Regions from separate parts of the Neobacillus sp. SRL179 genome, predicted to be linked through region 3. Evidence: a T-box and tRNA genes for the amino acid it is inferred to sense, from the RefSeq annotation. Region 3 holds a T-box; the other regions hold tRNA genes.
The links. A T-box is a leader RNA that pairs with one kind of tRNA and senses whether it is charged. The one in region 3 lies ahead of proS (proline--tRNA ligase), so its partner is inferred to be a tRNA-Pro.
Positions count from the first base shown of each region.

Region 1: it has a tRNA-Pro gene. The T-box ahead of proS (proline--tRNA ligase) is inferred to sense a tRNA for this amino acid. The anticodon was not compared.
Region 2: it has a tRNA-Pro gene. The T-box ahead of proS (proline--tRNA ligase) is inferred to sense a tRNA for this amino acid. The anticodon was not compared.

Region 1 is NZ_OZ481792.1:3,770,930-3,780,394, forward strand. Features, by position in the region: gene glgB (1,4-alpha-glucan branching protein GlgB) at 1-1,687, opposite strand, end outside; tRNA gene AC4E8C_RS18685 (tRNA-Glu) at 2,200-2,271, opposite strand; tRNA gene AC4E8C_RS18690 (tRNA-Ser) at 2,283-2,373, opposite strand; tRNA gene AC4E8C_RS18695 (tRNA-Asn) at 2,379-2,453, opposite strand; tRNA gene AC4E8C_RS18700 (tRNA-Ile) at 2,463-2,539, opposite strand; tRNA gene AC4E8C_RS18705 (tRNA-Gly) at 2,544-2,617, opposite strand; tRNA gene AC4E8C_RS18710 (tRNA-His) at 2,636-2,708, opposite strand; tRNA gene AC4E8C_RS18715 (tRNA-Phe) at 2,733-2,808, opposite strand; tRNA gene AC4E8C_RS18720 (tRNA-Asp) at 2,817-2,893, opposite strand; tRNA gene AC4E8C_RS18725 (tRNA-Met) at 2,897-2,970, opposite strand; tRNA gene AC4E8C_RS18730 (tRNA-Ser) at 3,133-3,225, opposite strand; tRNA gene AC4E8C_RS18735 (tRNA-Ile) at 3,246-3,322, opposite strand; tRNA gene AC4E8C_RS18740 (tRNA-Met) at 3,348-3,424, opposite strand; tRNA gene AC4E8C_RS18745 (tRNA-Ala) at 3,445-3,520, opposite strand; tRNA gene AC4E8C_RS18750 (tRNA-Pro) at 3,535-3,611, opposite strand; tRNA gene AC4E8C_RS18755 (tRNA-Arg) at 3,618-3,691, opposite strand; tRNA gene AC4E8C_RS18760 (tRNA-Leu) at 3,709-3,797, opposite strand; tRNA gene AC4E8C_RS18765 (tRNA-Gly) at 3,803-3,877, opposite strand; tRNA gene AC4E8C_RS18770 (tRNA-Leu) at 3,896-3,977, opposite strand; tRNA gene AC4E8C_RS18775 (tRNA-Lys) at 3,991-4,066, opposite strand; tRNA gene AC4E8C_RS18780 (tRNA-Thr) at 4,073-4,148, opposite strand; tRNA gene AC4E8C_RS18785 (tRNA-Val) at 4,172-4,247, opposite strand; rRNA gene rrf (5S ribosomal RNA) at 4,255-4,371, opposite strand; rRNA gene AC4E8C_RS18795 (23S ribosomal RNA) at 4,499-7,435, opposite strand; rRNA gene AC4E8C_RS18800 (16S ribosomal RNA) at 7,629-9,178, opposite strand.
Region 2 is NZ_OZ481792.1:572,509-581,973, forward strand. Features, by position in the region: gene AC4E8C_RS02820 (response regulator transcription factor) at 38-712, shown strand; gene AC4E8C_RS02825 (sensor histidine kinase) at 702-2,099, shown strand; rRNA gene AC4E8C_RS02830 (16S ribosomal RNA) at 2,438-3,987, shown strand; rRNA gene AC4E8C_RS02835 (23S ribosomal RNA) at 4,181-7,118, shown strand; rRNA gene rrf (5S ribosomal RNA) at 7,197-7,313, shown strand; tRNA gene AC4E8C_RS02845 (tRNA-Glu) at 7,355-7,429, shown strand; tRNA gene AC4E8C_RS02850 (tRNA-Val) at 7,433-7,508, shown strand; tRNA gene AC4E8C_RS02855 (tRNA-Arg) at 7,527-7,600, shown strand; tRNA gene AC4E8C_RS02860 (tRNA-Pro) at 7,606-7,682, shown strand; tRNA gene AC4E8C_RS02865 (tRNA-Met) at 7,713-7,789, shown strand; tRNA gene AC4E8C_RS02870 (tRNA-Ser) at 7,815-7,907, shown strand; tRNA gene AC4E8C_RS02875 (tRNA-Met) at 8,074-8,147, shown strand; tRNA gene AC4E8C_RS02880 (tRNA-Asp) at 8,151-8,227, shown strand; tRNA gene AC4E8C_RS02885 (tRNA-His) at 8,274-8,349, shown strand; tRNA gene AC4E8C_RS02890 (tRNA-Gly) at 8,365-8,438, shown strand; tRNA gene AC4E8C_RS02895 (tRNA-Ile) at 8,445-8,518, shown strand; gene AC4E8C_RS02900 (M20 family peptidase) at 8,625-9,465, opposite strand, start outside.
Region 3 is NZ_OZ481792.1:2,002,272-2,011,736, reverse strand. Features, by position in the region: gene AC4E8C_RS09905 (DegV family protein) at 40-891, shown strand; gene AC4E8C_RS09900 (YdcF family protein) at 1,022-1,609, shown strand; gene AC4E8C_RS09895 (GNAT family N-acetyltransferase) at 1,651-2,214, opposite strand; gene proS (proline--tRNA ligase) at 2,434-3,864, opposite strand; T-box leader at 3,981-4,199, opposite strand; gene AC4E8C_RS09885 (hypothetical protein) at 4,342-4,476, shown strand; gene AC4E8C_RS09880 (cupredoxin domain-containing protein) at 4,609-5,496, shown strand; gene AC4E8C_RS09875 (PepSY-associated TM helix domain-containing protein) at 5,542-6,099, opposite strand; gene AC4E8C_RS09870 (sensor histidine kinase) at 6,211-7,464, opposite strand; gene AC4E8C_RS09865 (response regulator transcription factor) at 7,474-8,145, opposite strand; gene AC4E8C_RS09860 (ABC transporter permease) at 8,231-9,397, opposite strand; gene AC4E8C_RS09855 (ABC transporter ATP-binding protein) at 9,375-9,465, opposite strand, start outside.

The DNA of each region.
Region 1 (9,465 bases), 1.8 Mb from region 3:
TCTTATAAAGGGGGTAGCTTACACCCGTAAAGTTACAAATTATGATTAAATTATCTTCTTCCTTTTTCCCTTTCCGAATGAAAGAGAATATGGATTGCGTACTATTGTTGACATCAATCCATTCAAATCCGTCCTGCAGATGATCCAATTCATATAAAGCCTTTGAGCGTTTATACAGTTTGACTAATACTTTTACATATGAATTTAAATCTCGATGCATGTCATATTCCAGTAAGTTCCAATCCAGCTGTTCCTTGTCCTTCCATTCAGCAAACTGTCCTAGTTCAAACCCCATAAATAATAATTTCTTTCCTGGATGGGCAAACATATAACCGAGTAACAACCTTAGCTGGGCAAACTTTTCCCAATAATGTCCTGGCATCTTATCCAGCAATGACTTTTTCCCATGCACCACTTCATCATGGGAAAACGGCAGCATAAAGTTTTCTAAAAAAGCATATAAAAGAGAAAAAGTGACCTTTGAATGGACTTTCGACCTTAAGTAGGGGGGAGTTTCCATATATTCAAGCATGTCATTCATCCAACCCATATTCCACTTATAATCAAAACCAAGACCACCGTAGTAAACAGGTGTTGTTACATGAGGAAATTCAGTAGAATCTTCTCCTATCATTAAAAAATGTGGATCGTATTCATGAACTTCTTTATTTAATTTTTTTAAAAAGTTGATTCCAAATGGGTTTTCCCGTTTGCCATTTGTTGCATCTGGCCAATAAATAATGTTCGCAACAGCGTCCATTCGGAAGCCATCAATATGGAAATAGTCGATCCAATAGAGTGCATTTGAAATGAGGAAGCTTTGCACCTCCCCTTTTCCTAAATCAAAATTGGCGGTGCCCCAGACTGCATTTTCCCGATCCGCAGCATGGGTATAAGAATAAATATGCGTACCATCAAATCGATATAGTCCATGAGCATCTTTGCAATAATGCCCTGGAACCCAATCTAAAATGACACCAATTCCATTCTGGTGACATTGGTCCACAAAATATTTAAAGTCATCTGGATTCCCATACCTTGAGGTAACGGAAAAGTAACCTGTTCCTTGATATCCCCAAGAGGCGTCGAGCGGATGCTCAACGAGTGGTAACAACTCTATATGAGTAAACCCATGTTCAAGTACGTAGGGTATAAGTTCTAACACCAATTCCCTATAGGTGAAGTAGCTGCCGTCTAGATGCTTTTTCCACGAACCAAGATGGACTTCATAAATGACTGCTGGTTCCGATAAAATGTTTTTTCTTTCTCTTCGCTTCATCCAATGATCATCTTGCCAGTCATATTCCTCATTGGAATAGACAATCGATGCTGTTTGGGGTCTGACTTCCGAGTAAAAGGCAAATGGATCTGCCTTAAGGAGCTTTTCACCGAAATGTGTAATAATTTCATACTTATAAATGGTTCCGGTAAGATCCTGATTAATTATAATCGCCCAAACTCCCTCATCATTTACTTTCTGTAGTTCATATCCTTCACCATTCCAGTTATTAAGATCGCCTGTAAGCCTCACTTGATAAGCATTTGGAGCCCACACACAAAACCTTGTATACACTTGATCGGAATTCTTAAAAATATGAGCGCCAAAAAGCTGATGACTCTGGTAAAAGCTGCCTTCATGGAACAAATGCAGCTGATAATCGGTTGGGTATAACGTATTCACAGTCATGGCTCTCCTCATCCTCAATGAAAATATGTATTTCTTTGAACAATTATAAGTGCAAATGAAGCATAAGCCTCAAAAAACTTTTTTATCTTTTCCGACAACAATTGATGTAAGATGATACTGTTTACCCTTTTTCAGCATAATTAAACACAAAACGACAAAAATCTCGTCAATATATGACAGAATTTTATCAAGTTTTTTATAAAATTTTATAAAATTAAGGTCAAAAAAGTTATTTATTTATTAATAATTTAGTTGGGTGATATACATTGTAAACGAGGCAAATGTAAGCGGTATCAATCATTTTTAAAGAGAAGATAACCAGTTAAATATTATTTTAATATAATAAATTTAATCTTTTATGCTGCCTTTTGCAGGAAAGGAAATGAAGGTTTTGGAAGACTTAATTTTATCTCAAATCAAAAGCGTATTTATATTCTACTGACACCATCTGTCTTTTCATAAAAAATTGCATACAAAAAAACTGATAACAGTATGTTATCAGTTTTTATCTATGACCCCTACGGGACTCGAACCCGTGTTACCTCCGTGAAAGGGAGGTGTCTTAACCGCTTGACCAAGGGGCCGATTATATTTATGGCGGAGAAGGAGGGATTTGAACCCTCGCGCCGGTCACCCGACCTACACCCTTAGCAGGGGCGCCTCTTCAGCCACTTGAGTACTTCCCCATAATTGGCTCCGCAGGTAGGACTCGAACCTACGACCGATCGGTTAACAGCCGATAGCTCTACCACTGAGCTACTGCGGAACATTAAAATGGTGGGCCTAAATGGACTCGAACCATCGACCTCACGCTTATCAGGCGTGCGCTCTAACCAGCTGAGCTATAGGCCCCAATTGGAGCGGGTGATGGGAATCGAACCCACTACATCAGCTTGGAAGGCTGAGGTTTTACCAGTAAACTACACCCGCATAATAATTTTTAAAAGGGGCGGCTGATGGGAATCGAACCCACGAATGCCTGAACCACAATCAGGTGCGTTAACCACTTCGCCACAGCCGCCATAAGAATATATTCAATTAAAAATGGTGGCTCAGGACGGAATCGAACCGCCGACACAAGGATTTTCAGTCCTTTGCTCTACCGACTGAGCTACTGAGCCACACTTAGTGGCGGTCTGGACGGGACTCGAACCCGCGACCTCCTGCGTGACAGGCAGGCATTCTAACCAACTGAACTACCAGACCGTATTGCGGGGACAGGATTTGAACCTGTGACCTTCGGGTTATGAGCCCGACGAGCTACCAGACTGCTCCACCCCGCGACAATAATAAATAATTCGGTGAATCTATGCTCCAAGCTTGCATGGACTGTATCAATCTCAGTAAGCTAATTCAAGCAGCGATTCGATTGACACAACTCGCAGATTATTCACTGAAGCAATGCTCGTTGCTCCACCCCGCGACAATAAAAGGCATAAAAATTATGGAGGAGGAAGAGGGATTCGAACCCCCGCGCGGTGTTACCCGCCTGTCGGTTTTCAAGACCGATCCCTTCAGCCAGACTTGGGTATTCCTCCGTGTGTAATATAAAGTTTCATGGTGGACCTTGTAGGACTCGAACCTACGACCGGACGGTTATGAGCCGTCTGCTCTAACCAGCTGAGCTAAAGGTCCAAGTTGAAGTACTTTTAAATGATATTGGTAGCGGCGGAGGGGATCGAACCCCCGACCTTACGGGTATGAACCGTACGCTCTAGCCAGCTGAGCTACACCGCCAAATATTCAAATTTAAATTTTGGTGGAGTCTAGGGGGATCGAACCCCTGACCTCCTGCGTGCAAAGCAGGCGCTCTCCCAGCTGAGCTAAGACCCCATTTGAAAAGGAGATGGTCGGGAAGACAGGATTCGAACCTGCGACCCCTTGGTCCCAAACCAAGTGCTCTACCAAGCTGAGCTACTTCCCGAAATAATGCGCCCTGAGAGATTCGAACTCCCGACCTTTTGATTCGTAGTCAAACACTCTATCCAGCTGAGCTAAGGGCGCATATGAATTTGTTGTAATGGTGCCGAGGACCGGAATCGAACCGGTACGGTAGTCACCTACCGCAGGATTTTAAGTCCTGTGCGTCTGCCAGTTCCGCCACCCCGGCATTAATGGAGCGGAAGACGGGATTCGAACCCGCGACCCCCACCTTGGCAAGGTGATGTTCTACCACTGAACTACTTCCGCATATAAGAAATTAAATGATGCGGGTGAAGGGAGTCGAACCCCCACGCCTTGCGGCGCCAGATCCTAAGTCTGGTGCGTCTGCCAATTCCGCCACACCCGCATATTCATTTAAATGGTGAGCCATGAAGGACTCGAACCTTCGACCCTCTGATTAAAAGTCAGATGCTCTACCAACTGAGCTAATGGCTCGTATAGTGGTGCCGGCGAGAGGAATTGAACCCCCAACCTACTGATTACAAGTCAGTTGCTCTACCAATTGAGCTACCCCGGCAAATAATAATTTGGAATAATATATGGTGGAGGATGACGGGATCGAACCGCCGACCCTCTGCTTGTAAGGCAGATGCTCTCCCAGCTGAGCTAATCCTCCATATATTGCCTGGCAACGTCCTACTCTCACAGGGACGCATGTCCCAACTACCATTGGCGCTGAGAAGCTTAACTTCCGTGTTCGGTATGGGAACGGGTGTGACCTTCTCGCCATAATTGCCAGACCATTTATTCGACACTATTTTATTATAATGTCTTTTTGATATTTTTCAAGAGGAAATTAAAAATTTTTCATTCCCTCAAAACTAGATAATGCAGAAGAAGTTTAAAAATCGAGTTCACCTAATATAAATGGTTAAGTCCTCGAACGATTAGTATCAGTCAGCTCCACATGTCGCCACGCTTCCACCTCTGACCTATCAACCTGATCATCTTTCAGGGTTCTTACTAGCTTGACGCTATGGGAAATCTCATCTTGAGGGGGGCTTCATGCTTAGATGCTTTCAGCACTTATCCCGTCCGCACATAGCTACCCAGCGATGCCTTTGGCAAGACAACTGGTACACCAGCGGTGCGTCCATCCCGGTCCTCTCGTACTAAGGACAGCTCCTCTCAAATTTCCTGCGCCCACGACGGATAGGGACCGAACTGTCTCACGACGTTCTGAACCCAGCTCGCGTACCGCTTTAATGGGCGAACAGCCCAACCCTTGGGACCGACTACAGCCCCAGGATGCGATGAGCCGACATCGAGGTGCCAAACCTCCCCGTCGATGTGGACTCTTGGGGGAGATAAGCCTGTTATCCCCGGGGTAGCTTTTATCCGTTGAGCGATGGCCCTTCCATGCGGAACCACCGGATCACTAAGCCCGACTTTCGTCCCTGCTCGACTTGTAGGTCTCGCAGTCAAGCTCCCTTGTGCCTTTACACTCTACGAATGATTTCCAACCATTCTGAGGGAACCTTTGGGCGCCTCCGTTACTCTTTAGGAGGCGACCGCCCCAGTCAAACTGCCCACCTGACACTGTCTCCCACCCCGATAAGGGGTGCGGGTTAGAATTTCAATACAGCCAGGGTAGTATCCCACCGACGCCTCCACCGAAGCTAGCGCTCCGGCTTCTCAGGCTCCTACCTATCCTGTACAAGCTGTACCAAAATTCAATATCAGGCTACAGTAAAGCTCCACGGGGTCTTTCCGTCCTGTCGCGGGTAACCTGCATCTTCACAGGTACTATAATTTCACCGAGTCTCTCGTTGAGACAGTGCCCAGATCGTTACGCCTTTCGTGCGGGTCGGAACTTACCCGACAAGGAATTTCGCTACCTTAGGACCGTTATAGTTACGGCCGCCGTTTACTGGGGCTTCGATTCAGAGCTTCGCTTGCGCTAACCCCTCCTCTTAACCTTCCAGCACCGGGCAGGCGTCAGCCCCTATACTTCGCCTTGCGGCTTCGCAGAGACCTGTGTTTTTGCTAAACAGTCGCCTGGGCCTATTCACTGCGGCTCTTCGAGGCTATGAACCTCAAAGAGCACCCCTTCTCCCGAAGTTACGGGGTCATTTTGCCGAGTTCCTTAACGAGAGTTCTCTCGCTCACCTTAGGATTCTCTCCTCGCCTACCTGTGTCGGTTTGCGGTACGGGCACCTTTTATCTCGCTAGAGGCTTTTCTTGGCAGTGTGGAATCAGGAACTTCGGTACTAAATTTCCCTCGCTGTCACAGCTCAGCCTTCACGGTGAACGGATTTTCCTATTCACCAGCCTAACTGCTTAGACGCGCATATCCAACAGCGCGCTTACCCTATCCTCCTGCGTCCCCCCATCACTCAAACGATAAAGAGGTGGTACAGGAATATCAACCTGTTGTCCATCGCCTACGCCTTTCGGCCTCGGCTTAGGTCCCGACTAACCCTGAGCGGACGAGCCTTCCTCAGGAAACCTTAGGCATTCGGTGGATGAGATTCTCACTCATCTTTCGCTACTCATACCGGCATTCTCACTTCTAAGCGCTCCACCAGTCCTTACGGTCTAGCTTCAACGCCCTTAGAACGCTCTCCTACCACTGACACCTGATGGTGTCAATCCACAGCTTCGGTGATACGTTTAGCCCCGGTACATTTTCGGCGCAGAGTCACTCGACCAGTGAGCTATTACGCACTCTTTAAATGGTGGCTGCTTCTAAGCCAACATCCTGGTTGTCTAAGCAACTCCACATCCTTTTCCACTTAACGTATACTTTGGGACCTTAGCTGGTGGTCTGGGCTGTTTCCCTTTTGACTACGGATCTTATCACTCGCAGTCTGACTCCCACGGATAAGTCTTTGGCATTCGGAGTTTGTCTGAATTCGGTAACCCGATGAGGGCCCCTAGTCCAAACAGTGCTCTACCTCCAAGACTCTTACTACGTGAGGCTAGCCCTAAAGCTATTTCGGAGAGAACCAGCTATCTCCAAGTTCGATTGGAATTTCTCCGCTACCCACACCTCATCCCCGCACTTTTCAACGTGCGTGGGTTCGGGCCTCCATCCAGTGTTACCTGGACTTCACCCTGGACATGGGTAGATCACCTGGTTTCGGGTCTACGACCACATACTCATTCGCCCTATTCAGACTCGCTTTCGCTGCGGCTCCGTCTCTTCAACTTAACCTTGCATGGGATCGTAACTCGCCGGTTCATTCTACAAAAGGCACGCCATCACCCATGAACGGGCTCTGACTACTTGTAGGCACACGGTTTCAGGAACTATTTCACTCCCCTTCCGGGGTGCTTTTCACCTTTCCCTCACGGTACTGGTTCACTATCGGTCACTAGGGAGTATTTAGCCTTGGGAGATGGTCCTCCCTGCTTCCGACCGGATTTCTCGTGTCCGGCCGTACTCAGGATCCACTCAGGAGGGAACGAAGTTTCAACTACAGGGTTTTTACCTTCTATGACGGACCTTTCCAGATCGCTTCATTTACCCCGTTCCTTTGTAACTCCATGTTGAGTGTCCTACAACCCCAAGAGGCAAGCCTCTTGGTTTGGGCTATGTCCCGTTTCGCTCGCCGCTACTCAGGGAATCGCGTTTGCTTTCTCTTCCTCCGGGTACTTAGATGTTTCAGTTCCCCGGGTATGCCATCAATACCCTATGTATTCAGGTAAAGATACTGCTCCATTACGAGCAGTGGGTTCCCCCATTCGGAAATCTCCGGATCAAAGCTTACTTACAGCTCCCCGAAGCATATCGGTGTTAGTCCCGTCCTTCATCGGCTCCTAGTGCCAAGGCATTCACCGTGCGCCCTTTCTAACTTAACCTAAAAGGTTATTTCTCTTAATTACTTAAGAGAGAAAACTAAAATGGCGATTACTCGATGTTTTCTTGCTTCTTCTTACGATTATCTAGTTTTCAAAGAACGAATGTTGTGCATTGAGAGAATTGCTCCCTCAAAACTAAACAAACAAAAAGCGGTCAACTTTTATCAGTCCACAAGGACTGCATATTCCTTAGAAAGGAGGTGATCCAGCCGCACCTTCCGATACGGCTACCTTGTTACGACTTCACCCCAATCATCTGTCCCACCTTAGGCGGCTGGCTCCTTGCGGTTACCCCACCGACTTCGGGTGTTACAAACTCTCGTGGTGTGACGGGCGGTGTGTACAAGGCCCGGGAACGTATTCACCGCGGCATGCTGATCCGCGATTACTAGCGATTCCGGCTTCATGTAGGCGAGTTGCAGCCTACAATCCGAACTGAGAATGGTTTTATGGGATTGGCTAGGCCTCGCGGCTTTGCTGCCCTTTGTACCATCCATTGTAGCACGTGTGTAGCCCAGGTCATAAGGGGCATGATGATTTGACGTCATCCCCACCTTCCTCCGGTTTGTCACCGGCAGTCTCCTTAGAGTGCCCAACTAAATGCTGGCAACTAAGAACAAGGGTTGCGCTCGTTGCGGGACTTAACCCAACATCTCACGACACGAGCTGACGACAACCATGCACCACCTGTCACTCTGTCCCCCGAAGGGGAAATTCCTATCTCTAGGAGTGTCAGAGGATGTCAAGACCTGGTAAGGTTCTTCGCGTTGCTTCGAATTAAACCACATGCTCCACCGCTTGTGCGGGCCCCCGTCAATTCCTTTGAGTTTCAGCCTTGCGGCCGTACTCCCCAGGCGGAGTGCTTAATGCGTTAGCTGCAGCACTAAGGGGCGGAAACCCCCTAACACTTAGCACTCATCGTTTACGGCGTGGACTACCAGGGTATCTAATCCTGTTTGCTCCCCACGCTTTCGCGCCTCAGCGTCAGTTACAGACCAGAAAGCCGCCTTCGCCACTGGTGTTCCTCCACATCTCTACGCATTTCACCGCTACACGTGGAATTCCGCTTTCCTCTTCTGCACTCAAGTCCCCCAGTTTCCAATGACCCTCCACGGTTGAGCCGTGGGCTTTCACATCAGACTTAAAGGACCGCCTGCGCGCGCTTTACGCCCAATAATTCCGGACAACGCTTGCCACCTACGTATTACCGCGGCTGCTGGCACGTAGTTAGCCGTGGCTTTCTGGTTAGGTACCGTCAAGGTACCGGCAGTTACTCCGGTACTTGTTCTTCCCTAACAACAGAGCTTTACGACCCGAAGGCCTTCATCGCTCACGCGGCGTTGCTCCATCAGACTTTCGTCCATTGTGGAAGATTCCCTACTGCTGCCTCCCGTAGGAGTCTGGGCCGTGTCTCAGTCCCAGTGTGGCCGATCACCCTCTCAGGTCGGCTACGCATCGTCGCCTTGGTGAGCCGTTACCTCACCAACTAGCTAATGCGCCGCGGGCCCATCTGTAAGTGTCAGCGTAAACCGACTTTCAGCTTTTCCTCATGAGAGGAAAAGGATTATCCGGTATTAGCATCGGTTTCCCGATGTTATCCCAGTCTTACAGGCAGGTTGCCCACGTGTTACTCACCCGTCCGCCGCTAATCTTGAGAAGCAAGCTCCTCAAGATTCGCTCGACTTGCATGTATTAGGCACGCCGCCAGCGTTCGTCCTGAGCCAGGATCAAACTCTCCGAGAAAGTTGATTTAGCTCATTTTGTTACGTTGGCTTAGTTTCATACGAAACTAATATTATTGTTTGTTGACGTTTTTGTTTGTTTAGTTTTCAAAGAACATTTACTCAATCGCCCAAAAGCGACTTCACTAATATATCATGTTTCTCAACTTAGTGTCAACAACTTTTTAAAATTTATTTTAAGTTGTTTACCGCTCGCTGAGGACAGGTATTAATATACCATGATAGATTAATGATTGCAATATAATTTTTAAACTTTTTATATTTAATAAGGCAAACTTTATTTCTTAT
Region 2 (9,465 bases), 1.4 Mb from region 3:
GTACAAAAAGAATTTAATCTAAAGGAGCTCATGATGAATGAATATCCTACTAGCTGAAGATGATTCCCGTCTGGGTGATTTAATCGTATACATGTTAAAGAAGAAAGGCGGCTGCAATGTAGAATGGGTAATGGAAGGCGAAGATGCCTACTACTATGCAAACTCTGCTCACTATGATGTGATCATCATGGACTGGATGATGCCCAATGGAAGTGGGGTCGATGTATGCCGTCGATTAAGAAAACAAGGGTATTCAGGCGCCATCCTGATGTTAACAGCTAAAGATACGGTAATAGACCGAATTGAAGGTCTCGATTCCGGAGCGGATGATTATCTTGTAAAACCGTTCGAAATAGACGAACTATTAGCGCGGCTGCGGGCACTTTCCCGTCGCAACTATGCCCCTATTTTAGAAGAGGAAATTGAGATAGATGATCTCATTTTGAATCGAATGAGTCATGTGGTCCGCGCGGGGAAAGTAGAAATTCAATTAAGCCCGCGGGAATTTCAATTATTAGATTTACTCGTGAAAAATAAAGGGCAGGTATTGCCAAGAGAAGTTATACTTGAACGGGTATGGGGCCTTGAAACCGATGTCGCGTTAAAAACAATCGATGCAACGATTAAATTAATACGTAAGAAATTACAATTATTAAAAAAACAAGAAAGCCTGCAAAGCATCAGGGGGGTAGGTTATAAATTTGAACTCTAAACTTGTTCCATTTTTTCATTTTTTTACGAATCCCTTCGAGAAGGATGTTTTTAAAAATACCCAAAACCGATTGACCCGTAACTTTACTGGACTTCTGATCCTCTTTCTCAGTTTGTTTATTATCATTGTGTATTCTGTTCTTTATTTTGTTATCCTCAATAATCAAGAACGGGAACTGCAAACACTCGTCAATCAAGAGGCTGGTTTTATAGAGAATTATATGATAAAAAATGGCCAAAGTGATTTACAGAGAATCCAGAATCAAGAAGTGGTATTTGCTGGTGTTAACCAATTTTTTTATTATGTGATAGGTCCTAATGGTGAAGTGCTGATGGGGTATGAAACCAATCCTCGTTTACGGATGAATTTGCTGAATCTCGTGAAGGGCAGAGGACAATATAGTAGAAATATAGGTAAAGAAACATTACGAATGGATGAAAATGTAAAGGGCAGAGGGAAAAAGGGGGAATTTCGTCCTCCCGGTGTTTCCCAAGATATTCATCTGATGATAGCCGGCCAGTCAATTTATAATAATGGTCAATTCATTGGTCAACTATATGTCGGCAAAGATGTCACATTTACTTATCAATTATTTCATTGGATTCTGATCATCCTCATTATTTTAGGCATTGTATTTGTCGGTGTCGCTTTGTTTATTAGCATGGGCATGTCGAAAAGGGCCATGGTTCCGATTAGCGCTGCCTTTACAAGACAGCGTGAATTTGTTGGAGATGCTTCACATGAATTGCGGACGCCATTAAGTGTCTTGTTATCGTCTGTGGATGCACTGGAAATGACCATCGATACAGAAAAGGAAGATATGGCAGGAAAATTACTCTCTAATATGAGAGAAGAAGTAAAGCGAATGACCCATTTGGTCAGCGATTTGTTAACATTGGCTCGATCAGATTCGAATACGATTGAACTGAGAAATGAACGATTTGACTTCCGGCCATTAGCAGAAAAAACGATTGATTCACTACATCCTCTTGCAGCAACTAAACAAATATCGCTAGAATTAATTGCGCCTGCCAGCCTAATCGTTATGGGCGATTCTCAAAGGCTGGCTCAGTTAGTATATATCCTTTTAGATAATGCGATTAAATATACTCCAAACGGCGGAGAGGTTAAGTTATCCCTTTCTAAAGAAGCACACTTGATCAAAATAATGGTTCAAGACACGGGGATTGGAATTAAAAAAGAGGATTTTCAACAGATTTTTGAGCGCTTTTATCGGGCTGATAAATCTCGATCGCGGCAAATGGGAGGGCATGGCTTAGGATTGTCTATTGCTAAATGGATTGTTGAAACCCATAAAGGAACGATACAAGTATCAAGTGTATTGGGAAAAGGAAGTACTTTTACGGTTAAGGTGCCAATACTTTAAGGGAATGATTTAAAGTGTTGACAAGTTGAAAATATAATAGTAATATAATAATCCTGGTGAGGGAGATGATGAAAAATGCATCTCCAAAACTAGGAATATCATATGAAGTGATTTACAGAAATCATTTTATATGATAGACTAATATTCTCGTCTCAAACGAAATAAAATATTTTAAAATAATGTTTGACTTTCTAGTGTTGAGATGGTATATTAATAAAGTCGCTTTTGAGCGATTGAAAAATTGTTCTTTGAAAACTAAACAAACAAAAACGTCAACAAACAATAATATTAGTTTCGTATGAAACTAAGCCAACGTAACAAAATGAGCTAAATCAACTTTCTCGGAGAGTTTGATCCTGGCTCAGGACGAACGCTGGCGGCGTGCCTAATACATGCAAGTCGAGCGGACTTTCAAAAGCTTGCTTTTGAGAGTTAGCGGCGGACGGGTGAGTAACACGTGGGCAACCTGCCTGTAAGACTGGGATAACATCGGGAAACCGATGCTAATACCGGATAATCCTTTTCCTCTCATGAGGAAAAGCTGAAAGTCGGTTTACGCTGACACTTACAGATGGGCCCGCGGCGCATTAGCTAGTTGGTGAGGTAACGGCTCACCAAGGCGACGATGCGTAGCCGACCTGAGAGGGTGATCGGCCACACTGGGACTGAGACACGGCCCAGACTCCTACGGGAGGCAGCAGTAGGGAATCTTCCACAATGGACGAAAGTCTGATGGAGCAACGCCGCGTGAGCGATGAAGGCCTTCGGGTCGTAAAGCTCTGTTGTTAGGGAAGAACAAGTACCGGAGTAACTGCCGGTACCTTGACGGTACCTAACCAGAAAGCCACGGCTAACTACGTGCCAGCAGCCGCGGTAATACGTAGGTGGCAAGCGTTGTCCGGAATTATTGGGCGTAAAGCGCGCGCAGGCGGTCCTTTAAGTCTGATGTGAAAGCCCACGGCTCAACCGTGGAGGGTCATTGGAAACTGGGGGACTTGAGTGCAGAAGAGGAAAGCGGAATTCCACGTGTAGCGGTGAAATGCGTAGAGATGTGGAGGAACACCAGTGGCGAAGGCGGCTTTCTGGTCTGTAACTGACGCTGAGGCGCGAAAGCGTGGGGAGCAAACAGGATTAGATACCCTGGTAGTCCACGCCGTAAACGATGAGTGCTAAGTGTTAGGGGGTTTCCGCCCCTTAGTGCTGCAGCTAACGCATTAAGCACTCCGCCTGGGGAGTACGGCCGCAAGGCTGAAACTCAAAGGAATTGACGGGGGCCCGCACAAGCGGTGGAGCATGTGGTTTAATTCGAAGCAACGCGAAGAACCTTACCAGGTCTTGACATCCTCTGACACTCCTAGAGATAGGACGTTCCCCTTCGGGGGACAGAGTGACAGGTGGTGCATGGTTGTCGTCAGCTCGTGTCGTGAGATGTTGGGTTAAGTCCCGCAACGAGCGCAACCCTTGTTCTTAGTTGCCAGCATTCAGTTGGGCACTCTAAGGAGACTGCCGGTGACAAACCGGAGGAAGGTGGGGATGACGTCAAATCATCATGCCCCTTATGACCTGGGCTACACACGTGCTACAATGGATGGTACAAAGGGCAGCAAAGCCGCGAGGCCTAGCCAATCCCATAAAACCATTCTCAGTTCGGATTGTAGGCTGCAACTCGCCTACATGAAGCCGGAATCGCTAGTAATCGCGGATCAGCATGCCGCGGTGAATACGTTCCCGGGCCTTGTACACACCGCCCGTCACACCACGAGAGTTTGTAACACCCGAAGTCGGTGGGGTAACCGTAAGGAGCCAGCCGCCTAAGGTGGGACAGATGATTGGGGTGAAGTCGTAACAAGGTAGCCGTATCGGAAGGTGCGGCTGGATCACCTCCTTTCTAAGGAATATGCAGTCCTTGTGGACTGATAAAAGTTGACCGCTTTTTGTTTGTTTAGTTTTGAGGGAGCAATTCTCTCAATGCACAACATTCGTTCTTTGAAAACTAGATAATCGTAAGAAGAAGCAAGAAAACATCGAGTAATCGCCATTTTAGTTTTCTCTCTTAAGTAATTAAGAGAAATAACCTTTTAGGTTAAGTTAGAAAGGGCGCACGGTGAATGCCTTGGCACTAGGAGCCGATGAAGGACGGGACTAACACCGATATGCTTCGGGGAGCTGTAAGTAAGCTTTGATCCGGAGATTTCCGAATGGGGGAACCCACTGCTCGTAATGGAGCAGTATCTTTACCTGAATACATAGGGTATTGATGGCATACCCGGGGAACTGAAACATCTAAGTACCCGGAGGAAGAGAAAGCAAACGCGATTCCCTGAGTAGCGGCGAGCGAAACGGGACATAGCCCAAACCAAGAGGCTTGCCTCTTGGGGTTGTAGGACACTCAACATGGAGTTACAAAGGAACGGGGTAAATGAAGCGATCTGGAAAGGTCCGTCATAGAAGGTAAAAACCCTGTAGTTGAAACTTCGTTCCCTCCTGAGTGGATCCTGAGTACGGCCGGACACGAGAAATCCGGTCGGAAGCAGGGAGGACCATCTCCCAAGGCTAAATACTCCCTAGTGACCGATAGTGAACCAGTACCGTGAGGGAAAGGTGAAAAGCACCCCGGAAGGGGAGTGAAATAGTTCCTGAAACCGTGTGCCTACAAGTAGTTAGAGCCCGTTAATGGGTGATAGCGTGCCTTTTGTAGAATGAACCGGCGAGTTACGATCCCATGCAAGGTTAAGTTGAAAAGACGGAGCCGCAGCGAAAGCGAGTCTGAATAGGGCGAATTGAGTATGTGGTCGTAGACCCGAAACCAGGTGATCTACCCATGTCCAGGGTGAAGTCCAGGTAACACTGGATGGAGGCCCGAACCCACGCACGTTGAAAAGTGCGGGGATGAGGTGTGGGTAGCGGAGAAATTCCAATCGAACTTGGAGATAGCTGGTTCTCTCCGAAATAGCTTTAGGGCTAGCCTCACGTAGTAAGAGTCTTGGAGGTAGAGCACTGTTTGGACTAGGGGCCCTCATCGGGTTACCGAATTCAGACAAACTCCGAATGCCAAAGACTTATCCGTGGGAGTCAGACTGCGAGTGATAAGATCCGTAGTCAAAAGGGAAACAGCCCAGACCACCAGCTAAGGTCCCAAAGTATACGTTAAGTGGAAAAGGATGTGGAGTTGCTTAGACAACCAGGATGTTGGCTTAGAAGCAGCCACCATTTAAAGAGTGCGTAATAGCTCACTGGTCGAGTGACTCTGCGCCGAAAATGTACCGGGGCTAAACGTATCACCGAAGCTGTGGATTGACACCATCAGGTGTCAGTGGTAGGAGAGCGTTCTAAGGGCGTTGAAGCTAGACCGTAAGGACTGGTGGAGCGCTTAGAAGTGAGAATGCCGGTATGAGTAGCGAAAGATGAGTGAGAATCTCATCCACCGAATGCCTAAGGTTTCCTGAGGAAGGCTCGTCCGCTCAGGGTTAGTCGGGACCTAAGCCGAGGCCGAAAGGCGTAGGCGATGGACAACAGGTTGATATTCCTGTACCACCTCTTTATCGTTTGAGTGATGGGGGGACGCAGGAGGATAGGGTAAGCGCGCTGTTGGATATGCGCGTCTAAGCAGTTAGGCTGGTGAATAGGAAAATCCGTTCACCGTGAAGGCTGAGCTGTGACAGCGAGGGAAATTTAGTACCGAAGTTCCTGATTCCACACTGCCAAGAAAAGCCTCTAGCGAGATAAAAGGTGCCCGTACCGCAAACCGACACAGGTAGGCGAGGAGAGAATCCTAAGGTGAGCGAGAGAACTCTCGTTAAGGAACTCGGCAAAATGACCCCGTAACTTCGGGAGAAGGGGTGCTCTTTGAGGTTCATAGCCTCGAAGAGCCGCAGTGAATAGGCCCAGGCGACTGTTTAGCAAAAACACAGGTCTCTGCGAAGCCGCAAGGCGAAGTATAGGGGCTGACGCCTGCCCGGTGCTGGAAGGTTAAGAGGAGGGGTTAGCGCAAGCGAAGCTCTGAATCGAAGCCCCAGTAAACGGCGGCCGTAACTATAACGGTCCTAAGGTAGCGAAATTCCTTGTCGGGTAAGTTCCGACCCGCACGAAAGGCGTAACGATCTGGGCACTGTCTCAACGAGAGACTCGGTGAAATTATAGTACCTGTGAAGATGCAGGTTACCCGCGACAGGACGGAAAGACCCCGTGGAGCTTTACTGTAGCCTGATATTGAATTTTGGTACAGCTTGTACAGGATAGGTAGGAGCCTGAGAAGCCGGAGCGCTAGCTTCGGTGGAGGCGTCGGTGGGATACTACCCTGGCTGTATTGAAATTCTAACCCGCACCCCTTATCGGGGTGGGAGACAGTGTCAGGTGGGCAGTTTGACTGGGGCGGTCGCCTCCTAAAGAGTAACGGAGGCGCCCAAAGGTTCCCTCAGAATGGTTGGAAATCATTCGTAGAGTGTAAAGGCACAAGGGAGCTTGACTGCGAGACCTACAAGTCGAGCAGGGACGAAAGTCGGGCTTAGTGATCCGGTGGTTCCGCATGGAAGGGCCATCGCTCAACGGATAAAAGCTACCCCGGGGATAACAGGCTTATCTCCCCCAAGAGTCCACATCGACGGGGAGGTTTGGCACCTCGATGTCGGCTCATCGCATCCTGGGGCTGTAGTCGGTCCCAAGGGTTGGGCTGTTCGCCCATTAAAGCGGTACGCGAGCTGGGTTCAGAACGTCGTGAGACAGTTCGGTCCCTATCCGTCGTGGGCGCAGGAAATTTGAGAGGAGCTGTCCTTAGTACGAGAGGACCGGGATGGACGCACCGCTGGTGTACCAGTTGTCTTGCCAAAGGCATCGCTGGGTAGCTATGTGCGGACGGGATAAGTGCTGAAAGCATCTAAGCATGAAGCCCCCCTCAAGATGAGATTTCCCATAGCGTCAAGCTAGTAAGAACCCTGAAAGATGATCAGGTTGATAGGTCAGAGGTGGAAGCGTGGCGACATGTGGAGCTGACTGATACTAATCGTTCGAGGACTTAACCATTTATATTAGGTGAACTCGATTTTTTAAAACTTCTTCTGCATTATCTAGTTTTGAGGGAATGAACCTCTAATTAAATAGTCTGGTAATTAAGGCGAGAAGGTCACACCCGTTCCCATACCGAACACGGAAGTTAAGCTTCTCAGCGCCGATGGTAGTTGGGACACGCGTCCCTGTGAGAGTAGGACGTTGCCAGGCTAAGCCCCTATGGGGCTATTATTTTGCCGAAATTAAATGACGGCCCCTTGGTCAAGCGGTTAAGACACCTCCCTTTCACGGAGGTAACACGGGTTCGAGTCCCGTAGGGGTCACCATATGGAGGATTAGCTCAGCTGGGAGAGCATCTGCCTTACAAGCAGAGGGTCGGCGGTTCGATCCCGTCATCCTCCACCATATTAATTAAGTTATTTTGCGCCCTTAGCTCAGCTGGATAGAGTGTTTGACTACGAATCAAAAGGTCGGGAGTTCGAATCTCTCAGGGCGCATTTTACGGGAAGTAGCTCAGCTTGGTAGAGCACTTGGTTTGGGACCAAGGGGTCGCAGGTTCGAATCCTGTCTTCCCGACCATTTTTAAGAAAATACAATAATATTCATTTTGGCGGTGTAGCTCAGCTGGCTAGAGCGTACGGTTCATACCCGTAAGGTCGGGGGTTCGATCCCCTCCGCCGCTACCAAAAATATATTATTGTTTGTAATATTGGAGGAATACCCAAGTCTGGCTGAAGGGATCGGTCTTGAAAACCGACAGGCGGGTAACACCGCGCGGGGGTTCGAATCCCTCTTCCTCCTCCATAATTTTTATACTTTTTATTTTATTATCGCGGGGTGGAGCAACGAGCGTTGCTTCAATGAAAAAACTGCGAGTTGTATCAATCGAACCGCTGCTTGAATATGCTTACTGAGATTGATACAGTCCATGCAAATATGGAGCATAGTGACTTAGTATTATTTTTATTATCGCGGGGTGGAGCAGTTCGGTAGCTCGTCGGGCTCATAACCCGAAGGTCGCAGGTTCAAATCCTGCCCCCGCAATATGGTCCGGTAGTTCAGTTGGTTAGAATGCCTGCCTGTCACGCAGGAGGTCGCGGGTTCGAGTCCCGTCCGGACCGCCACTTTTTTCTAGTAGGATGACTACTATTAATATATATATAGATTTTGGCGGTTGTGGCGAAGTGGTTAACGCACCTGATTGTGGTTCAGGCATTCGTGGGTTCGATTCCCATCAGCCGCCCCATTTTAGAATTATTATGCGGGTGTAGTTTACTGGTAAAACCTCAGCCTTCCAAGCTGATGTAGTGGGTTCGATTCCCATCACCCGCTCCAAAATATGGGCCTATAGCTCAGCTGGTTAGAGCGCACGCCTGATAAGCGTGAGGTCGATGGTTCGAGTCCATTTAGGCCCATCTATATACAAAGAAAGGTGTCAGTTCCTATGCGTTTACGCTTTGGGGACTGGCACCTTTCTTTTTTTAAAGATTAAATTTTTTTAGCATATAAGTTACTAAATTATTAATCTGACTCCTTGATCACTTCTACATAAAATTTAATAGCATTGATATAATTTTTAATACTAATATGTTCATTCGTTCCATGCATTCTGTTTAAATCCTCGGAGGTAATCTGTACGGGCAGGAAACGGTACGTATTTTTCGCGATTCTGTCATAATGTTTGGCATCAGAGCCAGCAAACATTAAATAGGGAGCGATAACTGCGTTGCCATACACATTTCTTGCAGCCTGTTGAATCGACGTAAACTGCCAGCCGTTAATGGAGGAAACCTTGGAAGCCTCGCTGCCCGTTATGTTCACTTTAATATCTTTATCATCAATCGTTTCCTTAATAAAATGTTTTACATCTGTCAAAGAATCACCTGGCATAAGACGAAGATTAATATAGGCAGTGGCCTTTTCAGGCAAGGCATTGTATTGCTCCCCCGCTTGAAAAATAGTTGGGGCGATGGTCGTCCGGATTAAAGCCGCCGATGCGGGCTTCTCAAGTAGAATTTTTTCAATAACTGGTTCAAAAATTACTTTATTAGCAAAGATATACTTCATTCCAAAACTCATTTCTGGTGCCACGAATTCAAATAGGTCTTCCCCAGGTCCCTTGAGGTCACCTTTAAACTGTGTATCTTCTAACTTAGATATTGCGCTTGCCATTCGGCCAATATTCGTGTGGTTCTTCGGCTGTGAGGAGTGACCGCCGCTGCCTTCAATGGTTAATTCGGCAGTCGCTGATCCTTTTTCAGAAATACCAACCACACCAACCGGTTGATTTACACCAGGTACCATGTGTTCAACAATCGCACCACCTTCATCTAAAACATAGTCAAAGGTAATCCCTCTTTCT
Region 3 (9,465 bases):
GAGCCAAGTTAAAGTATCTATTGGAGGATTTGAACGATTATGAGTAAAGCTAAAATTGCCTGGATTACTGACACTACAGCTTCTCTTAGCAAAGAATTCATTGAGGAGCACAATATACATGTTATTCCCCTGCATGTGGTCATAAATGATGAATTTTACAAAGAAACGATTGATATATCTGCACAGGAATTTTATGAGCGGATGAAAAATGAAGAAGGAAAGTTCCAATCTTCCCAACCATCCATTACTGACTTTGTCGACCTATATAAGAAGTTAAAAGAAGACTATGATTGTGGGATCGCCATTCATGCTTCTAGTATGTTAACCGGCACCTATCAATCATCCGTCATGGCAGCTGATATGGAGGAATTTCCTTTATTCGCAATTGATTCCCAAACCGGTTCCTATCCACTTTCTTTTTTAATAAAAAAAGGCATTGATCTCGTAGAACAAGGCAATGATGTCGTTGAAGTTGTTTCACAATTAGAAGACTTACGTAATGAAACGCGACTGTTCTTGGTTCCATCCAATCTCGATCAGCTTCACAAAAGCGGGCGTGTTTCCGGCGGTCAAAAAATCTTAGCTTCTTTATTTAATATAAAACCAATTTTATCAATTGAAGGTGGCGGTGCAGCCATCATTAAGGAAAAGGTTCGCACCGATAAAAAGGTAATTGCCTGGCTCATTGCTAAATTAAAAGAAGACCTTGAAACAAAAACTGTCCGAAAGGTAGCCATCGTTCATGCCAATGATCCTAAAAAAGCGGCTGCATTTGAGGATTTGATCAAAGAAACATTTCCCAACTTGGAAACAGAAATTTTGATGCTGATCACGGTGGCAGGAGTCCATACGGGTGTCGGTACAATAGGGCTTTCGTGGGTTTGTGAATAGATTAAAATTTAATGCTTTTAAAGGGCGCGTGATGACTCATGCGCCTTTTTAACATATAAATGACAAAAATTGTTATATTATGGTACTATCAATATATGGTTAGGATTCTTATAGAAACGGATTTGAAAATATGAGAAAAAAGAAAAGAATAGTATCAATAATATGGATACTGGTGGTTATAGGACTGATTTATGCGGGCTTCCTTCAAATTAAAATCAATCAATATAGTAATTTGACTGCTCCAAAGAACGCTGACTATTTGATTGTTCTCGGTGCTCGCGTGAAAGGGACTGTTCCTTCGTTGGTATTGGCCAGCCGGATTAAGTCTGCTGCGGACTATTTAAAGGAAAATAAGGAGACCATTGTCATCGCCTCAGGTGGCAAAGGACCAGGTGAGGAAATCGCTGAAGCCGAATCGATTAAGAGTGAACTAGTGAAGCAAGGTATTTCCGAATCACGAATTGTGATGGAAGATCGTTCAACAGATACATATGAGAATATTCGTTTTTCTAAAAAACTCATTCCTCCTCACGCAAAATGGGGAGTGGTGGTGACCAATAATTTCCACTTGTATCGAGCCATGTCAATTGCTCAAGACCAAGGATTAAATGTTCAAGGCCTGCCAGCAAAAACTCACTGGAAGGCCGTAGTGAAGTCCTATACTCGAGAATATTTGGCGATTACTAAATACTATTTGAAAAAATATATACTAGATTGATAGAAAGAAAACTCGACGCTGTGGTCGAGTTTTCTTTCTATTTATTCAGTTACTTTGGCAAATATACAGGTATCCCTTAGTTCCTTGCCATCTGCTGAAATGCCATCATTTTTGAGGATCCCTTCTAAGGTAAAGCCTAATTTTTCAGGAATCGCACGACTTTTAGTATTTCTGGTATCACATTGAATCTCGACTCGTTTTGCTTTCAATTCTCTAAAAGCAAAGTCTGTTATCGCTTTTGTTGCTTCAGTTATATATCCCTTCCCGCTAAAACGAGTATCAACCCAATAGCCAATTTCAAATTTTGGCACTTCCCATTTGATTCTATGTAAGCCTGAAGATCCAATAAATTCCCCTGTTTCTCTATTAAAAAGATGAAATCTAAGATCCTCTCGCGTTAAAAACTTCGCATGTGCCTCACGCATATTAGCCTCGACATCTTGCTCTGATTGGTCTCTATGGGCCCATGGCATCCACGGTTTTAGTTCATTAATTGATGCCTGCATCGCTTCGAATACTACTTTCCCATCACCAGGTATTGGCTTGCGTATTAGCAATCTTTCAGTATAAAATTCTTCTGGAAAGTCTAATAATATTGGTTTCATTTGTTCGGTTCCCCCTCCTGATTATTAAGAATTCGCTAGAGTTTCTTATTTTCCTTTTTTCATCGTTATTGTTCATTTTCAGATGGACCTTTTGTTAGGATTTCAAATTGAAAAGTCGTGAGTGCCTATACCCTGCTTTGTTCCGTGGCCACGGGCACTGTCACCTGCTCAAAAAAAAGACTCTTCCAAAATGGAAGAGCCCTCTTCTTCTACTATGAATTAGTAAGCTTTTGCCCAATAAACCATTTGTTTTGCTTCTTTTCCACAACATACACAATGATCTGATAGGTGTTCTTGCTCAAACGGCATACAGCGGGAAGTTGCACTTGTTTCTTCTTTGATTTTGTCTTCACAAGCAACATCACCACACCACATTGCCTTAATAAAACCAGGTTTTGATTCTAGTGTATCTTTTAATTCAGCAAGCGTTGTAGCTACGGATGTTCTTTCTTCACGATGCTTCAAAGCTTTATTATAAAGGTTGGTTTGAATATCATCTAACAATGCAGGAAGTGTTGTTTCCAATTCAGCCAAAGGTACAACTACTTTCTCAAGCGTATCCCTTCTAACTAATACAACTTGTTTATTCTCAATATCTTTAGGTCCAACCTCAAGACGAACTGGAATACCTTTCATTTCATATTCATTGAACTTCCAGCCTGGCTTTTTATCGCTTGCGTCAATATCAACACGTGCAACTGTTCCGAGTGACTTTTTCAAGTTATAGGCAAAATCAAGCACGCCTTCCTTATGCTGAGCGATAGGTACGATCATTACTTGAGTTGGTGCAGCTTTTGGTGGAATGACCAATCCACGGTCGTCACCATGCACCATGATTAAAGCTCCGATAATTCTTGTTGTAAAGCCCCATGATGTTTGGTGCACATATTGCAGCTTTCCTTCTTTATCTGTGTATTGAATGTTAAAGGCCTCTGCGAATCCTGTTCCAAAATGGTGGGAAGTCCCTGACTGCAATGCCTTCCCATCATGCATTAAGCTTTCAATTGTAAAGGTAGCTTTCGCACCGGCGAATTTTTCCTTTTCGGTCTTTTGCCCCTTCACAACTGGAATGGCGAGGATTTCTTCACAAATAGCAGCATACACATTAAGCATTTTAATCGTTTCTTCCATAGCGTCTTCATCAGTGGCATGGGCAGTATGTCCTTCCTGCCATAAAAACTCTAACGTGCGTAGGAATGGACGGGTTGTTTTTTCCCAGCGAACTACGTTTGCCCATTGATTATACAGCTTTGGCAGATCTCTGTAAGAATGAATGATGTTGCTGTAGTGTTCACAAAATAATACCTCTGAAGTAGGACGAACAACCAATCTTTCCGCTAATGGCTCATTCCCGCCATGTGTAACCCAAGCCACTTCAGGTGCAAAGCCTTCAACATGGTCTTTTTCCTTTTGTAAGAGACTTTCAGGAATGAATAATGGCATATACACATTTTCATGCCCTGTTTCTTTAATGCGGCGATCCAATTCATTTTTAATATTATCCCATAGGGCATATCCATAAGGACGGATTATCATCGAACCGCGCACACTTGAATAGTCAATTAAATCTGCCTTTGTGACAACATCTGTGTACCATTGGGCGAAATCCTCGTCCATACTAGTAACATCTTTTACAAATTCCTTTGCCATTTTGACACCCCATTATCTTTTTATAAGAATACTTTTTTCATGTTAAGAATAATTCAGCACATTCGCCATTCATCGAATGCTTTTACTTTTTTGAATACAAAAAGGCCCTGATCCTAAAAAGGGACCAAGGCCTGGCGGTACCACCCTAAATTCAAAAAGCAAACAGCTTTAAACTCTCTCCATGATAACGGATTTTATCCGCATGTATCTTCAACATATGATCCGATACAGAACTCAGAGGCAGGTTCATATGATTGTCTTAAGAAACCTTGCACCCAATGGTTTCCTCTCTTGGTAAGACATTTCAAATTACTAATCCTCGTCATAGTTTCAATAGTATTTTTGAAAATTATATATTTCCCAATTATAAATGTCAAATCTTATTTTATTATGTAAACTGTCTAATTTATGAAATTACCTTTATTCAACTAATTAATTCGGGTAAAATGCAAGTAATAAGTGAATGGGGTGACGAATATGAAGGAAGAGGAAAAAGATGAACTTGAAAAAGAAGATGCGGAAAAAGAATTTTTACTTGAATACATGAAATGGCAGAATGAAGCACTGAAAAGAATTTATAAAAACGCTGTTAATCATGAAAAAAAAGAGTAGCCGGTTTTCAAGCACATCAAGATTCATAAAACGTTCATATTAATCACTTAAAATACAAATTTCGATCCATTATTTACATTTATAATACTCTTATGTTGTTTATTTTAAAGGACACATTTGAGGAGACATATCATGAATATTTTTTCGATTATTTCAGCAGCAATTGTTGCCGGTGGCTCTGGCTACTCGATTTTCTTAGTTTATCGTAATAAAAACCAACTGAATAACACCCCGGGAGTCATGCTTAGTATGGTGATTGCGGTGATCACTGGCTTGCTTACAGGAAGTATCATGGGGATTATCTCTGGTGAAACCTTTTTGGTTGTTGGCATCAGTATGATTATTGGATTTATTGTTGGATTCCTAGCAGGACACCCTGTAGGAATATTAGCGATTCTTATGGGAGCTATTGCAGGATTAATGGGTGGTATTAACGGGGCTATCCTGGGTCTATTTCTTCAATTTGTCAATCCTATGATTTTGTTAGGGATTCTAGTCGGATTTTATTTGGTCATTATCGGGTTTGTCATTGTCTATATTTATGTTACTACGAACCCTAAATATTCAATAGATACCGAAGAGCTTTCTCCATTTGCCATTATCGCCGGCGGGATCGTGCTAGTCTCCTTGTTCTTGTTTATGTATAGCAGCGATTTGGTAAAAATCCCAGGCAGGGACGATTCTGCAGGACAAACACAACAAAAGGCCGAAAATCAAGAAGTTATGAAAACAGAAGCCGATGTGACCGATCAGAGCGCTCCACTCGTAAAAATGACTGTAACCCCAACAGGTTATACACCAAATGTCATTCGTGTAAAAAAGGGTGTACCGGTTCAACTTGAAATTGAAAACCCGTTAGAAAATAGCTGCTTATCCACTTTTATGATTCCAGATTTTAATATTAATCATGTTAACTTAAAAAAAGGGACGACCAATCTTAGTTTCACCCCAGATAAAACAGGTGAGTATACCTTTAGCTGTGGCATGCAAATGTATAAAGGAACAATTGTCGTTGAGTAACTATACAACAAAGCACACGAATGATGATCTTCGTGTGCTTTACTATTAAAAATCTGCCATGTCTGAAATCTCTTGTATTTGCCGTTTTTTTCTTCTTCCTTCTGCTTTCAGGACTTTCATGGATAAATAGATGCCGGTTCCAGTTAAAACGATCATCGCAACGGCTACTAAGTCGATGAGCCATTTCACGTTCATATTACCAATTCTTCCTTCGTGCAGACCGCGGATGGTGCTCATGAATGACCCTTGCCCAAACCTTTCAGCGCGCATACCACCGGCAAAATTTCCATTTCCGTCAAATCTAGCACGACCTTGAAATTGACCATTTTCATTTGAGCCCATCTGAGCATTTCCTTGTCCCTGCATTGGTCCTGTGGCTTGTCCAGATTCAGGCGCTTCTCCACCTTGATTAAATTGTCCTTGCCTCCTATTAAATTGACCTTGATTCGTTTGACCTTGCTGAAAATTGCCGCGCCCGCCTTCCATTTGTGTCTGCCCGATTAACCAAGGTTCATTCATAAGTAATCCTGTAATCGACTCCAAAAAGATAAAAATTGACGCGATTAAGCCAATCCATAAGTGAGCCTTTCTCGTTTTCTTCATTACCATTAATCTCCCTTCAATCCACAAAGCACAGGGTGCTTGTTTAAATAGATAAGGATATTATGAAGGGTCTTCCTTAAGATTTTCTTAACATGAAAAAATGAAGCCCCATTAATTTTTTTGGGACTTCGGAAAAGTAATTTCTATTTTTGTTCCTGCACCAACCGTGCTTTGTACCTTCGTTTTTCCATGGTGTTTGTCAATGATCCATTTGGCAATCGATAATCCGAGACCTGTTCCTTCCACACCTGTCCTTGACTTATCACTCTGATAAAAGCGATCAAAGATTTTCGGGATATCCTTTTCAGGGATCCCAATTCCATTATCTTTTACCTGTAAGAAAACGGAGGAGTGACTCTGTGTACAAGAAAGCAATATTTCCCCGCCATCTTTTGTATATTTAATAGCGTTATCTAACAAGATGACAATTAACTGATGAATTCTTTCTTTATCACCTATAAACTGTACCTGTTCTGGTGCATCAAGATGAAGTGACTTTTCTTGATACATGGCTATTTCTTCATATTGTTGAACAATATCTTTTAAAAGTTCATCCAATTGGAAGACTGATTTTTTCATTTCTATTTGATCCGAATCGGATCGTGCAAGTGTCAATAAATTCCTTACAAGTTTGGACAGTCGTCTTGACTCATTAGAGATGGTGGAGATGTCGATTATCTTTTCTTGAATCGTTGCCGATGGTGACCGAAACAGAATATCCGTTTTAGCCTGGATAACTGCTAAAGGCGTCCGCAATTCATGCGATGCATCCGACACAAACTCCTGTTGTTTCTGCCACGCATTTTTAATTGGAACCAATGCCCTGCCTGCTAAGAAATAACCGGATCCTATCGCACATATGATGCCGAGACCGCAGCCAATCAGCATAATTAATAATAACCGATCCAGTAATTCCTTTTCCGAGTTTACATTCCGAATCACTTGGACCGTAATTCCCCCTAATTCAGGCATGGTTACCTTGAATGCCACATAGCGAAATGAGAAGTCCTCTACTTCGACATCCTGCAGGGTGCCAAATTTGTGGGGACGTATCAGTTTTTCGTTATCCAGAAAAAGCTCAGACTCTCTATTTTGATCTGCTAAAAGTTGGTTATTTTTATCCCAAATCAACGTGATAATACGCGGGTCGCGCCGCATAAACCGCGGACCTGCATCTCCCTCATGATTCTCAGCAGGACCACTTGGATGTTGAAAATGCTCAACTGTTTCCAATAACGATTGGTTTACATCCTTATACAATTTATTATCTGTATAAAAGTAAATAATACTTCCAAGTATACTAATTAAAACAATCACCACTAACGAGTTTAATAATGTTAACTTAATATGTGTTTGTCGAAACATCTGCTGCTCCTATTCTTCAGCCAGCATGTAGCCTACACCGCGAATGGTTTTAATATCTGCATGATAGCCAAAAGGTTCTAACTTTTTTCGAAGATGGTGCATGAACACCTCTACTATGGCAACCGTCGTATCCGAGTCAAATCCCCAAACACGATCATAAATTTGTTCTTTCGTTAATATGGCTCCTTTGTTCTGAATTAAATATTCTAACAGTTCGTATTGCTTTGCTGTAAGTTTGATGGACTCACCATCCACCTGGATCTCCCGTTCCTTACCTAGTAATTCAATCCCGCGATATTGGATCGTTTGATTGGTTGTAAGACTGCCGCTTCTTCTTAATAACGCGCGAATCCGTGCTTTAAGTTCTGCAGCTTGAAATGGTTTTACTAAATAATCATCTCCGCCGCTATCAAGACCTTGTACTCGATCCTCTAACGAATCTCTGGCAGTAAGGAAAAGAACAGGAATCCTCAATCCTTCCTTCCTTATCGTCCGCAGTACCTCAAAACCATCAATTTCTGGAATCATCACATCTAAAACGATGGCATCGTGGATATTTTGCATGGCTAAAAATAATGCTTCTTCCCCATCAGAAGCTTGGTCCACCTCAAATTCATCTGATAAAAGTTGGACAATTGATTCTAACAATGGAAGATTATCTTCCACTACTAATAAACGCATTTTTATCTCTCCTCTAAAAAGGCATACAATTGATTATATAGGAAATAAAGCGGCCGCAATAGTGCGTTCCGCCTTTATATTACCTTTACTCGTATCTTAATGCTTGAATTGGATTTAATTTTGACGCTTTATTTGCTGGGAATACCCCAAAGACTACACCGACTATTAATGAAAATAGGAAGGAGAATAGCATGACCGACGGTGAAAATGAGACGCTTAGACTTAAGAGAGTTGATATCAACTTTCCGATGCCTAACCCAGCTAGTATCCCAATGATGCCGCCTGCTCCGCTTAAAACAACCGCTTCAATTAAGAATTGAATAAGAACATCCCGTCGTTTTGCACCAATGGCTTTCCGGATTCCAATTTCCCTTGTTCGTTCTGAAACAGATACGAGCATAATATTCATAATGCCGATTCCCCCAACAAGTAAGGAAATGCTGGCAATTCCTCCTAACATCATCGTCATGGTATCAGAAACAGAACTCATAGTATCCATGATATCCTGCTGGTTTGTCACACTATAAGAATCACTTTTATTGGGATAAAGGGAGGCCATGGCCCTTTCTACTTCGTTCATGACCATACCCATTTGATTTTCGCTCTTCCCTTGTAAATACACTTGATTAATGGTTGTACTTTTCACCAGCCGTTGACCAGTGCTTAGTGGGACGATCACCACGTTGTCTCCGCTTTGCCCCAACGAGCTCCCTTTCGAAGCCAATACTCCAACCACTTTAAAAGAAGTACCCTCAATCTGCAAATATTGTCCAACCGGATTGTCTGCACCAAAGAAAGTGGTCGCAGTATCGGAACCAATAACAGCAATTTTTTGCCGATATTCAAGATCAAGGTCCGTTATAAATCGCCCGGCACTGACTGAGGTATCCCGAACGGTTGAATATGCAGCATTAGTACCGGTCATAGTAACCTGTGATGTGGTTCGATCTTTTTTAACATTCACACGACCCGAAACGACAGGTGAGATGGCTTTGACTCCGTTCACTTTACTAAGTTCACTAATTTTATCCTCTGTTAATGCTAAATCAGTTCCAAATGTATTTATGGTTAGTAGATTCGTTCCTAATTGATTAATTTGACTAGTTACATTTTTTGCCGAGCCTTGAGCAATTGATACGAGGATGATGACGGATGAAACCCCAATAATCATTCCAAGCATGGTAAGTGCGGACCGCAGTTTATTCCCTTTTATACTTTTAAGAGCCATTTTAATGGATTGCAAGATTCCCAATCAGCTCACCCCCATCTTCTTGTAATTGCCCATCTTGGATGCTGACCATTCTATTTGCTTGTTTAGCA